Regions from separate parts of the Diaphorobacter limosus genome, predicted to be linked through region 2. Evidence: predicted binding sites of a transcription regulator. Region 2 holds the regulator's gene; each other region holds the start of a gene.
What was found. Region 2 encodes sigma-54, which starts transcription at its own class of promoters, with help from an activator protein. Its sites were predicted from a motif close to TGGCANGNAANCTGCTTT; they were not measured.
Positions count from the first base shown of each region.

Region 1: a site for sigma-54 is predicted at 1,600-1,617, ahead of P4826_RS05530 (PEP-CTERM sorting domain-containing protein). Genes of this name have one in related genera too.
Region 3: a site for sigma-54 is predicted at 1,629-1,646, ahead of nirB (nitrite reductase large subunit NirB). Genes of this name have one in related genera too.

Region 1 covers NZ_CP136921.1:1,134,680-1,137,956, forward strand. Annotated here, with positions in the region: gene P4826_RS05525 (DUF192 domain-containing protein) at 57-530, shown strand; gene P4826_RS05530 (PEP-CTERM sorting domain-containing protein) at 612-1,550, opposite strand; gene P4826_RS05535 (NADP-dependent isocitrate dehydrogenase) at 2,031-3,277, opposite strand, start outside.
Region 2 covers NZ_CP136921.1:3,075,804-3,079,080, forward strand. Annotated here, with positions in the region: gene lptB (LPS export ABC transporter ATP-binding protein) at 1-426, shown strand, start outside; gene P4826_RS14720 (RNA polymerase factor sigma-54) at 470-2,014, shown strand; gene P4826_RS14725 (acyl-CoA thioesterase) at 2,034-2,471, shown strand; gene P4826_RS14730 (PEP-CTERM sorting domain-containing protein) at 2,478-3,140, opposite strand; gene P4826_RS14735 (methyl-accepting chemotaxis protein) at 3,275-3,277, opposite strand, start outside.
Region 3 covers NZ_CP136921.1:3,233,132-3,236,408, reverse strand. Annotated here, with positions in the region: gene nirB (nitrite reductase large subunit NirB) at 1-1,542, opposite strand, end outside; gene P4826_RS15485 (acetolactate synthase large subunit) at 1,841-3,277, opposite strand, start outside.

The DNA.
Region 1 (3,277 bases), 1.9 Mb from region 2:
CGCACCATAATCAAACCCCATTCCCGCTGCATTGACCCATACCGTCCTGCCCGCCCATGAAGTCCAACGCCCTTGCCATCCGCCCTTCCCGCCTGCCGCAGGTGCTGGCCCTGTGTGCCCTCTGCGCCAGCGCCTGGGCGCAGAACAGTCCGCAGATGAACCTGCAGCGGGTGGAACTGACCGCCGGCATGTACCGCATACAGGCGCAGGTGGCGTTGACGCCGCAGGAGCGCCAGATCGGCCTGATGTTCCGCCGCGAAATGCCGCAGCACGAGGGCATGCTGTTCGTCTTCGAGCAGCCTGCGACCCAGTGCTTCTGGATGAAAAACACACAGTTGCCGCTCACGGCGGCCTTTGTGGCCGATGACGGCAGCATCGTGAACCTGGCCGACATGCAGCCCCTGAGCGAAGACTCGCACTGCTCGGCCAAACCCGTGCGCTATGTGCTGGAGATGAACCAGGGCTGGTTTGCCAAGCGGGGGATCAAGGCCGGGGCCAGGTTGGGTGGCTCGGCCTTCCAGTCCAAATGAAAAAACCGGTCACCCTTGCAGGTGGCCGGTTTATACCGATGACTGAGAGGGCGGCAGATCGCCGCACTCTCCATCCAGGGCTTAGGACTTGCGGCGGCGCGAAGCCAAGCCAGCACCCAGGAGGGCCAAGCCAGCCAGGGCCATGGTGCCAGGCTCGGGAACTTCGCTGATAACACCTGTGATTTGAGTTGTCGATTTCACCGTCCAGCAACCACTTGCCGGCACAGTCCCCGTTGCAGGAACCGTGCAAAGGTTACTAGCTGATCCAGACCTATCGTCAAAACTAGTGGTCAGATACATGTCGTGCTCACCACCATTGTCATCCGTAAATGCAGGAGTGTAACCTGCTGGCTTAAACATGTCGAACGCATCACCGCCCGTGATATCCAGGTACGCAGTCCCCGTACCGGAGAGTGTAGGACCGAAATTTGAATAATAGGTTGAATCGGGTTGATTTTCGATCAACCCCTTACCAAATACACCTTCAAGCCACAACGTACCACCCGTGATACCTGGATAGGTCAGACTTGCAGGATCCCAAACACCTACACCAGACCCTTGGGTTGCATCCCATTCACTGTTGTTTTCATACAGCGCCCATACCCCACCCGTCGAAAGAGTTGTGGTAGAGCACCCTGTCACCGGGCTGCAGGTGACTTCAGCATAAGAATCTGTCAAACCACCAAATACACCCGTGAGATATTTGCCACCGTAAATTGGATTACCGGGCGAAAAAATGGTATTACCGTTTTTATCTTCAATCCTGGCCACATTGAAAATACCCATGGTGTCATAGCTGGAGCCGCTCAAGGCAGGGTTTGCTGCTGCAGCATCACACTCGTCAACCGTTGTGCACTTGACTCCGGCCGCAGTACCGTAACCATTGGTGCCCAAATCGAAGTTGTCAAGGGTAATTTTGTAATTACCGGCGTTGATGACCACCGCCGAGTGCGCGGAGCCCATGACACCGAAGGACAGAGCCGCAGCGGCGGCGATGGAAGCAAGTTTGGATTTCAGCATTTCCCACTCCTCTTAGTGAAATTGAATCAAGAATTCTCTCGCCAGACAATAAGCACTTAGCGTGCCAACCCCTTACACCCCCACCTAAGCCGTTGATATCAAACGATTTATCCGAAAACAGCCGATCTCACCACAGATGCACTGTAAAAATTTCCGACACTCTGAACCCGCGATGAGGCTGCTGGTGGCGCCGTAGGCGGAGAGTTGATGTAAAAAATTCCGACACGCTGTTCAAGACACGGGCTGGCCGCTGCGCCGATGCACTGTGCATGACTGTTTCAAGGGAGCGCCGGCCGGGAGTTTGGGCGAGAGTGGGCGGGGAGTTTGTGTTTTGTGGTCGGCAGGATGCGAGTGCTCCGACCGCCGGCCCCCATCCCGGCCTTCCCCCAAAGGGGGAAGGAGATAAAACCAGAAGAGGGAAGGATCAGTGGGGACGATGCATGCAAGCCCTCCCTGCCAGGACAGGGAGGGCACGTCACATCAAGCCGTCAGCGACGCCAGGGCGGCGTTGAAGGTGCTGCTGGGGCGCATCACCGCGTCGAGCTTGGCCAGATCGGGCTGGTAGTAGCCGCCGATGTCGGCTGGCTTGCCCTGGATGACGCGCAGCTCTTCGACGATCTTGTCCTCGTTGTCGGCCAGCTGTTTGGCCAGCGGGGCGAACCTGGCGGCCAGGTCTGCGTCTTCGGTCTGGCTGGCCAGCTCTTGCGCCCAGTACATGGCCAGGTAGAACTGGCTGCCGCGGTTGTCCAGCTGGCCGGTCTTGGGGCTGGGGTTCTTGTTGTTGTCCAGCAGCTTGCCGGTGGCGGCGTCCAGCGTCTTGGACAGCAGCTTGGCGCGGGCATTCTTGTTCTTGATGCCAAGGTCTTCCAGCGACACGGCCAGGGCCAAAAATTCGCCCAGGCTGTCCCAGCGCAGGTGGTTTTCTTCGGTCAGCTGCTGCACATGCTTGGGCGCGGAGCCGCCGGCGCCGGTCTCGTACATGCCGCCGCCGGCCATCAGCGGGACGATGGACAGCATCTTGGCGCTGGTGCCCAGCTCCATGATGGGGAACAGGTCGGTGAGGTAGTCGCGCAGGATGTTGCCGGTGGCGCTGATGGTGTCCAGGCCGCGGATGACGCGCTCCAGCGTGAAGCGCATGGCGCGCACCTGGCTCATGATCTGGATGTCCAGGCCGGTGGTGTCGTGCTCGTGCAGGTACATCTTGACCTTGGTGATCAGCTGCGCCTCGTGCGGGCGATAGGGGTCGAGCCAGAAGACGACGGGCATGCCCGATTGGCGCGCGCGCGTGACGGCCAGCTTGACCCAGTCACGGATGGGCGCGTCCTTGACCTGGCACATGCGCCAGATGTCGCCGGTCTCGACGTTCTGGCTCATCAGCACCTCGCCGGTGGCCAGGTCGGTGATGTTGGCGACGCCGTCCTCGGTGATCTCGAAGGTCTTGTCGTGGCTGCCGTATTCCTCGGCCTGCTGGGCCATCAGACCGACGTTGGGCACGGTGCCCATGGTCTTGGGGTCGAAGGCGCCATGCCACTTGCAGAAGTTGATCATCTCCTGGTAGATGCGGGCGAAGGTGGACTCGGGCATCACGGCCTTGACGTCCTTCAGGCGGCCGTCGGCACCCCACATCTTGCCGCCGTTCCTGATCATGGCGGGCATAGATGCGTCCACGATCACGTCGTTGGGCGAGTGGAAGTTGGTGATGCCCTTGGCCGAATCGACCATGGCCA
Region 2 (3,277 bases):
CAGACCGACGCCGCCGGGCGCCCGCTCTCGCGCGCCGAGATCGAGGCACAGCTCACCGGCCTGCTGCAGGAACTGCGCGTGGAGCATTTGCGCCAGTCGCCGGCGCTGGCCCTGTCCGGCGGCGAGCGCCGGCGCGTGGAAATCGCCCGGGCGCTGGCCACGCAGCCGCGCTTCATCCTGCTGGACGAGCCCTTTGCCGGCATCGATCCCATTGCCGTGATCGAGATCCAGCGCATCATCGGCTTCCTGAAAGAGCGCGGCATTGGCGTCTTGATCACCGACCACAACGTGCGCGAGACGCTGGGCATCTGCGACCACGCCTTCATCATCAGCGACGGCCATGTACTCGCCCAGGGCACGCCGTCGGACATTGTGGACAACGCGGAAGTGCGCCGGGTGTACCTGGGTGAGCATTTCCGCATGTGAGCGTGGTGAGCAGGCGCAGCATCCAGATGCAAGGAGGGCGGCCATGAAGCCCGGCCTGTCACTGCGCGTTTCGCAGCATCTGGCGCTTACGCCGCAGTTGCAGCAATCGATTCGCCTGCTGCAGCTGTCCACCCTGGAGCTGGCGCAGGAAGTCGAGCAGATGCTCGATGACAACCCGTTTCTGGAGCTGGCGTCCGACGATGGGACGCATGAGCCTGAGATCCATGAAGCGCAGCAACCGATTGACAATGCTACATATTCAGAAGCTGCTAGCGCTGATGCAGAGGGCGCTGGAGCCGAAAATGATGCCGAAACCTCAGCGGTTGCCGAGCCCAGTGACTGGGACGGTGACGGCAGCATGGATGCGGCGGTGGAAGACGGCGAATGGGGCAGCGACGGAATCGCGCCCGCCAGCGGCGCGCATGACGGTGACGACACCGAGGTCAGCGAGCTGGCGCGCAGCCACGAATCCCTGACCGATTTCCTGCATCGCCAGGCATTGTCACTGCGCCTGTCCGATGTCGACATGGCGGCGCTGCGCTTTCTCATCGAGTCGCTGAACGACGATGGCTACCTGGACGAGCCGCTGGAATCCCTGGCGGCCAGCCTGGCGGGGGCCGACGACCCCGAGCAGCTCGAAGAGCTGGTGCACCGCTTCACTGTGGCCCTGCGCCTGCTGCAAAACCTGGAGCCGACCGGCGTGGGCGCGCGCGACCTGGCCGAATGCCTGACGCTACAGCTGCACGCCATGAACCGCGACGAAGAGGGCGACCCGGCGGTGATTCAGACCGCGCTCGCCATCTGCAGCCAGCCGCTGGATCTGCTGGCGCGGCGCGACCTGCGCCGCCTGGCCCAGGCCACAGGCAGCAGCGACGACGACACGCGTGCCGCCATGGCGCTGATCGCGCGCCTGGAGCCGCGCCCGGGCCGGCGCTTTGCCGACGTGGAGCGCAACGTCATCGCGCCCGATGTCATCGTGAAAAAAACCGGACGCGGCGCGCAGCAGGACTTCAGCGTGCAGCTCAACCCCGACGTCATGCCGCGCCTGCGCGTGCACGAGATCTATGCCAGCGCCCTGCGTGGTGCGCGCGGCGGCGACGGGCACCAGGCGCTGCAGTCCCGGCTGCAGGAGGCACGCTGGTTCATCAAGAACATACAGCAGCGATTTGACACTATCTTGCGTGTATCGCGCGCCATCGTCGAGCGGCAAAAGAGCTTTTTCGTGCATGGCGAGCTGGCCATGCGGCCGCTGGTGCTGCGCGAGATCGCCGACGAGCTGGGCCTGCACGAGTCCACCATCAGCCGCGTGACCAGTGCCAAGTACATGGCCACGCCGCAGGGTACGTTCGAGTTGAAGTACTTCTTTGGCTCCGGCCTGGGCACCGAGACCGGCGGCAACGCGTCGAGCACCGCGGTGCGCGCGCTGATCAAGCAGTTCGTCGCCGCCGAGGATGTGAAGAAACCGTTGTCGGACAACCAGATCGCGGAGATGCTCAAGGAGCAGGGCATAGAGTGCGCGCGTCGCACCGTGGCCAAGTACCGCGAGGCGCTGAAGATCGCGCCGGCCAATCTGCGCAAGGCGCTATAGACACAAGGCATAGATTCCCATGGCCCGCATCCTCTTCGACCTGCCCGAACGCTTCGGCTTCACCACCGAGTTGCAGGTCTATATCAGCCACGTCAACTACGGCGGCCATCTGGACAACGCCCAGCTGCTGAGCCTGGTGTCCGAGGCGCGCATGCGCTTCTTCCAGTCGCTCGGCTACACCGAGGGTGATGTGGCGGGCCTGGCCATCGTGGTCGGCGACATGCTGGCGCAATACAAGTCCGAGGCCTTTCACGGCGAGACGCTGCGCGTGCAGATGACGCCGAGGGACTTCAACCGCTACGGCTGTGACCTGGTGTTCTGCATGACAGAGGTCTCCTCGGGCCGAGAGGTGGCTCGCGGCAAGACCGGCGTGGTCCTCATCGACCGCGTGGCACGCAAGCCGGCGCCCATTCCGGATGTCGTGCGCAAGGCCCTGGAGGCCGTGGCGACACGCTGACGCGCGTCAGGTTTTCTTTCGCCCCAACAGGCCAATACCAGCCAGCGCGGCGCCGAGCAAGGCGAGGGATGCCGGCTCGGGAATGGACTGGTGGGGCAACGTGACCACGATATCGTCGATCACGAATTCCGGCGTCTCACCGTTGCCTTGTGCAGTGAACACCACCGAACTCAGGTTGGTGAACGATGACGGCAGGAAGAACTGCGTCCAGTCATAGGGGGCCTGGCTGTCCAACGTGATACTGGTAAACACCGTGCCGCCGCCCATGAGGTGCCCAAGGATGTCGATGCTGGTGGCGACGCTGTACAAGCTCACGGGCAGCGACGGGTCAAAATCTTCCGTTCTGCCACCCGCAAAAAATGACTCCAGGGAAAACGCAGCCCCGCTGCTATTGGTCATGGTCACGACGGATCGGAGATTCGCGTTGACCAGGGCTGCCGATGGATTGTTTTGCACAACCCCTGATTCGCAGACATACAAATAGGGGTCTGCGGGGTTGCCGGTGAAGGTATAGCCCCGGCTTTGCAGTGAGGTGGCGGTGAAATCGACATAACAGGGGGAGCTGCCCGAAGGCACGTCCTGAAAATCAACCACATCCGCCTGGGCGTTGCCAACGGCACCCGCCAACAATGCCCCCGCAAGGGCGGTCACAACAGTGGTCATTTGCATGGTGGCATCTCCCGTCAGTTGTAAGACGTGAAACACCCATGCATATCATGTGCCAGCACCCCAAGCTGTTGATTTTTATGACTTGGTCTCGATTGCCCCGCGAGTGATGTAAAGAAATCTGACAAATTTCAGCGTCA
Region 3 (3,277 bases), 160 kb from region 2:
GCTGATGAGGTGATTGGCGCGGATGGCGTCGCGCAGCGCCTGGTGGCCGTGCTCGGTGCAACTGCACACCGGCTTGGCGGCGCTGGCGGCGGCGTAGGCGCCGCCCACGGTGGCCATCAAAATCTGCTCGACCAGGCCGGTGCACGAGCCGCAGCTGGCGCTGGCCTTGGTGTGCTTGCGCACCTCGTCGACGGTGAACAGGCCTTTTTCCTTGATGGCCTTGCAGATGGTGCCCTTGGTCACGCCGTTGCAGCCGCAGACCTCGGCCTCGTCGGGCATGGCGGCGGCCTGGTTCTGGCCGGCGTGACCGCCGTCGCCCAGGTTGCTTTCGCCAAACATCAGGCTGGCGCGCAGCTCGGCCACGCTGCGGCCCTCGCGCAGCAGCTTGAAGTACCAGCTGCCATCGACGGTGTTGCCGTACAGGCAGGCGCCGACCAGCTTGTCGTCCTTGAGCACCAGCTTTTTGTACTGCCCGGCGCCGGGGTCGCTCATGACGATTTCTTCGGTGCCCGCGCCACCCATGAAGTCGCCGGCCGAGAACAGGTCTATGCCCGTGACCTTGAGCTTGGTCGAGGTCTGCGAGCCCAGGTAGCGGCCTATGCCGAACTCGGCCAGGTGGTTGGCCAGTACCTTGCCCTGCTCGAACAGCGGTGCCACCAGCCCATAGGCCGTGCCCCGGTGCGCGGCGCATTCGCCCACGGCGTAGATGCGCGCGTCGGTGGTGGTCTGCATGGTGTCGTTCACCACGATGCCGCGATTCACATGCAGGCGCATGGATTCGGCCAAGGCGGTGTTGGGGCGTATGCCCACGGCCATGACGACCAGGTCGGCGGGGATCTCGCTGCCGTCCTTGAACCGAATAGCACACACGCGGCCGTCGGCATTGCCCAGCAGCTCTTGCGTCTGCGCCTGCATCAAAAACTGCATGCCGCGCTCTTGCAGCGCCTTTTGCAGCATCTGCCCGGCCACGGGGTCGAGCTGGCGTTCCATCAGCCATTCGCTGGCGTGCACCACGGTCACCTGCATGCCGCGCTTCATCAGGCCGTTGGCCGCCTCCAGGCCCAAGAGGCCGCCGCCAATGACCACGGCGTGGCGGTACTGCGTGGCCGCGTCAATCATGGCCTGGGTGTCGGCAATGTCGCGGTAGGCCAGCACGCCGTCCAAATCCTTGCCGGGGATGGGCAGCATGAAGGGGTTGGAGCCCGTGGCCAGGATCAGCCGGTCATACGGCACGCTGATGGCCTGGCCGTCTTTGCCGCTGGCGTGCACGGTGCGCCGCGCGCGGTTCACTTCGTTCACGGTGCAGCCGGCGTGTACGGTGATGCCGTGCTCCTGGTACCAGGCCCAGTCGTTGAGCACGATTTGCTCCAGCGTTTGCTCGCCGGCGAGCACCGGCGAGAGCAGGATGCGGTTGTAGTTGGGGTGCGGCTCGGCGCCGAAGATGGTGATGTCGTACAGGTCGGGCGCGATCTTGAGCAGCTCTTCGAGCGCGCGCACCCCCGCCATGCCGTTGCCCACCAACACCAGTTTCATTTTTTCCATGGCTCCCCCTTGCCTTGCGTGTGGATCCGGCCAGCGGGCAGTCATGCCGCATATGGCCCATGGCCGCCATCGGCCACGCAGGGTTCAATGCAACGACCGTGCCAACGCGGGCACAGGGGGCAATGGCCAGCGGCTACGGTGTTTTGCCGGGTCTTGGTGCAAGGCCCTGGTGCGGCGCACCAAAAAAGGCCGTTGGCGGCGAAGCGTCCATGCAGGCCATGCCTGCGGCGCGCGCTCGCCCGGGGTCTTGCCCGCGCCCACGGCGGGCACGGGGCGTGGGCATCCCTATCGCTCTCGACTACGGTGCTATCTTTTGCTTCAGCGCCCGCGCCACCGGCCGCGGCAGGCTGGGCAGCGACTTGAGCAGCCAGGGCAGCAGCTTGCGCTTGGCGCCGCTGAGCGACTCGGGCACCAGCGCCTCGATCAGGTGCGGGCCGGGCGTGGCCAGGGCGTATTCCAGCGCCTGGGTGAAGTCCTCGGCCGTGCTGGCGCGCACGGCGTGCACGCCCATGCCCTGGGCGAGCTGGGCGAAGTTCAGGCGCGGCCCGGCCAGGTCGAGCTGGGCGCGCGCCTTGGCGCCGCCTTCGCCCGCGCCCACGCGTTCCAGCTCCACGTTCAGCACCGAGTAGCTGGCGTTGTTGAAGATGATGCTGACCACATGCAGCTGCTCCCGCGCCATGCTCCACAGCGCCTGGATGGTGTACATGGCCGTGCCGTCGCCGATCAGCGCGATCACCGGGCGATCCGGGCAGGCAATGGCCGCACCCACGGCATTGGGCAGGCCCTGGCCGATGGCGCCGCCGGTCAGGGTGATCAGGTCGTGGCGCGGGCAGCCGGCCGTCATGGCGCCCAGCATCAGGCCGCTGGTGATGGCCTCGTCGATGAGGATGGCGCCCTCGGGCAGCAGGTGGCCCACGGCCTTGCAGACCTTGGGCGCCGTCAGCCGGCCTGTGGGGCGGCCGGGGCGCAGCGGCGCCTGCAGCCGTGGCTGGGCCTGCTGCGCGCCCAGGGCAGCGCAGAGCTTTTCCAGGCTGGCCAGCGCGTCCTGCTCGGGCGCGGCCAGGGTGTGCACGCTGCAGCCGTCCGGCACCAGATCGCTCTTTTTGCCGGGGTAGGCAAAGAAGGACACGGGCGCCTTGGCATCGACCAGGATCAGGTGCTCCAGGTCGGCCAGCTGCACGCCGGCCATTTCGGCCAGGTAGGCGATGCGTTCCACCGCCGGCAGGCCGGCGCCGCGCGTCAGGCGCGTGGGGAAGACCTCGGCCAGCAGCGGCACGCCGGCCTGCGCGGCGATGCGCGCGGCGGCCAGCAGGCCGGGTTTGCGCAGCGCCTGGCCGCCCAGCAGCAGGGCGGTCTTCTTGCCGGATCGCAGCAACTGGGCGATGGCCTGCACGCTGGCATCGTCGGCAGCGGGCGCCGCAGGCACGGCGGGCGGGGCGCAGGGCTGGGCGCCTTCGCCCCAGGAGACATCGGCCGGCAGGATCAGCGTGGCCACCTGGCCCGGCAGGCCGCGCGCGGCCTGCACGGCGTCCACCGCGTCCTGGCACAGCGCCTCGGTGCTGGCGCTGGTGCGCACAAAGCCGGGCGAGACGTTCCTGGCCACGGTTTCTATGTCGGACTGCAGCTGCGCGTCGTACTGGGTATGCGTGGTGGCGTGGTCACCGACGATGTTGACCACCGGCACCTTGCCCTTGCGTGCGTTGTGCAGATTGGCCAGGCCGTTGCCCAGGCCGCA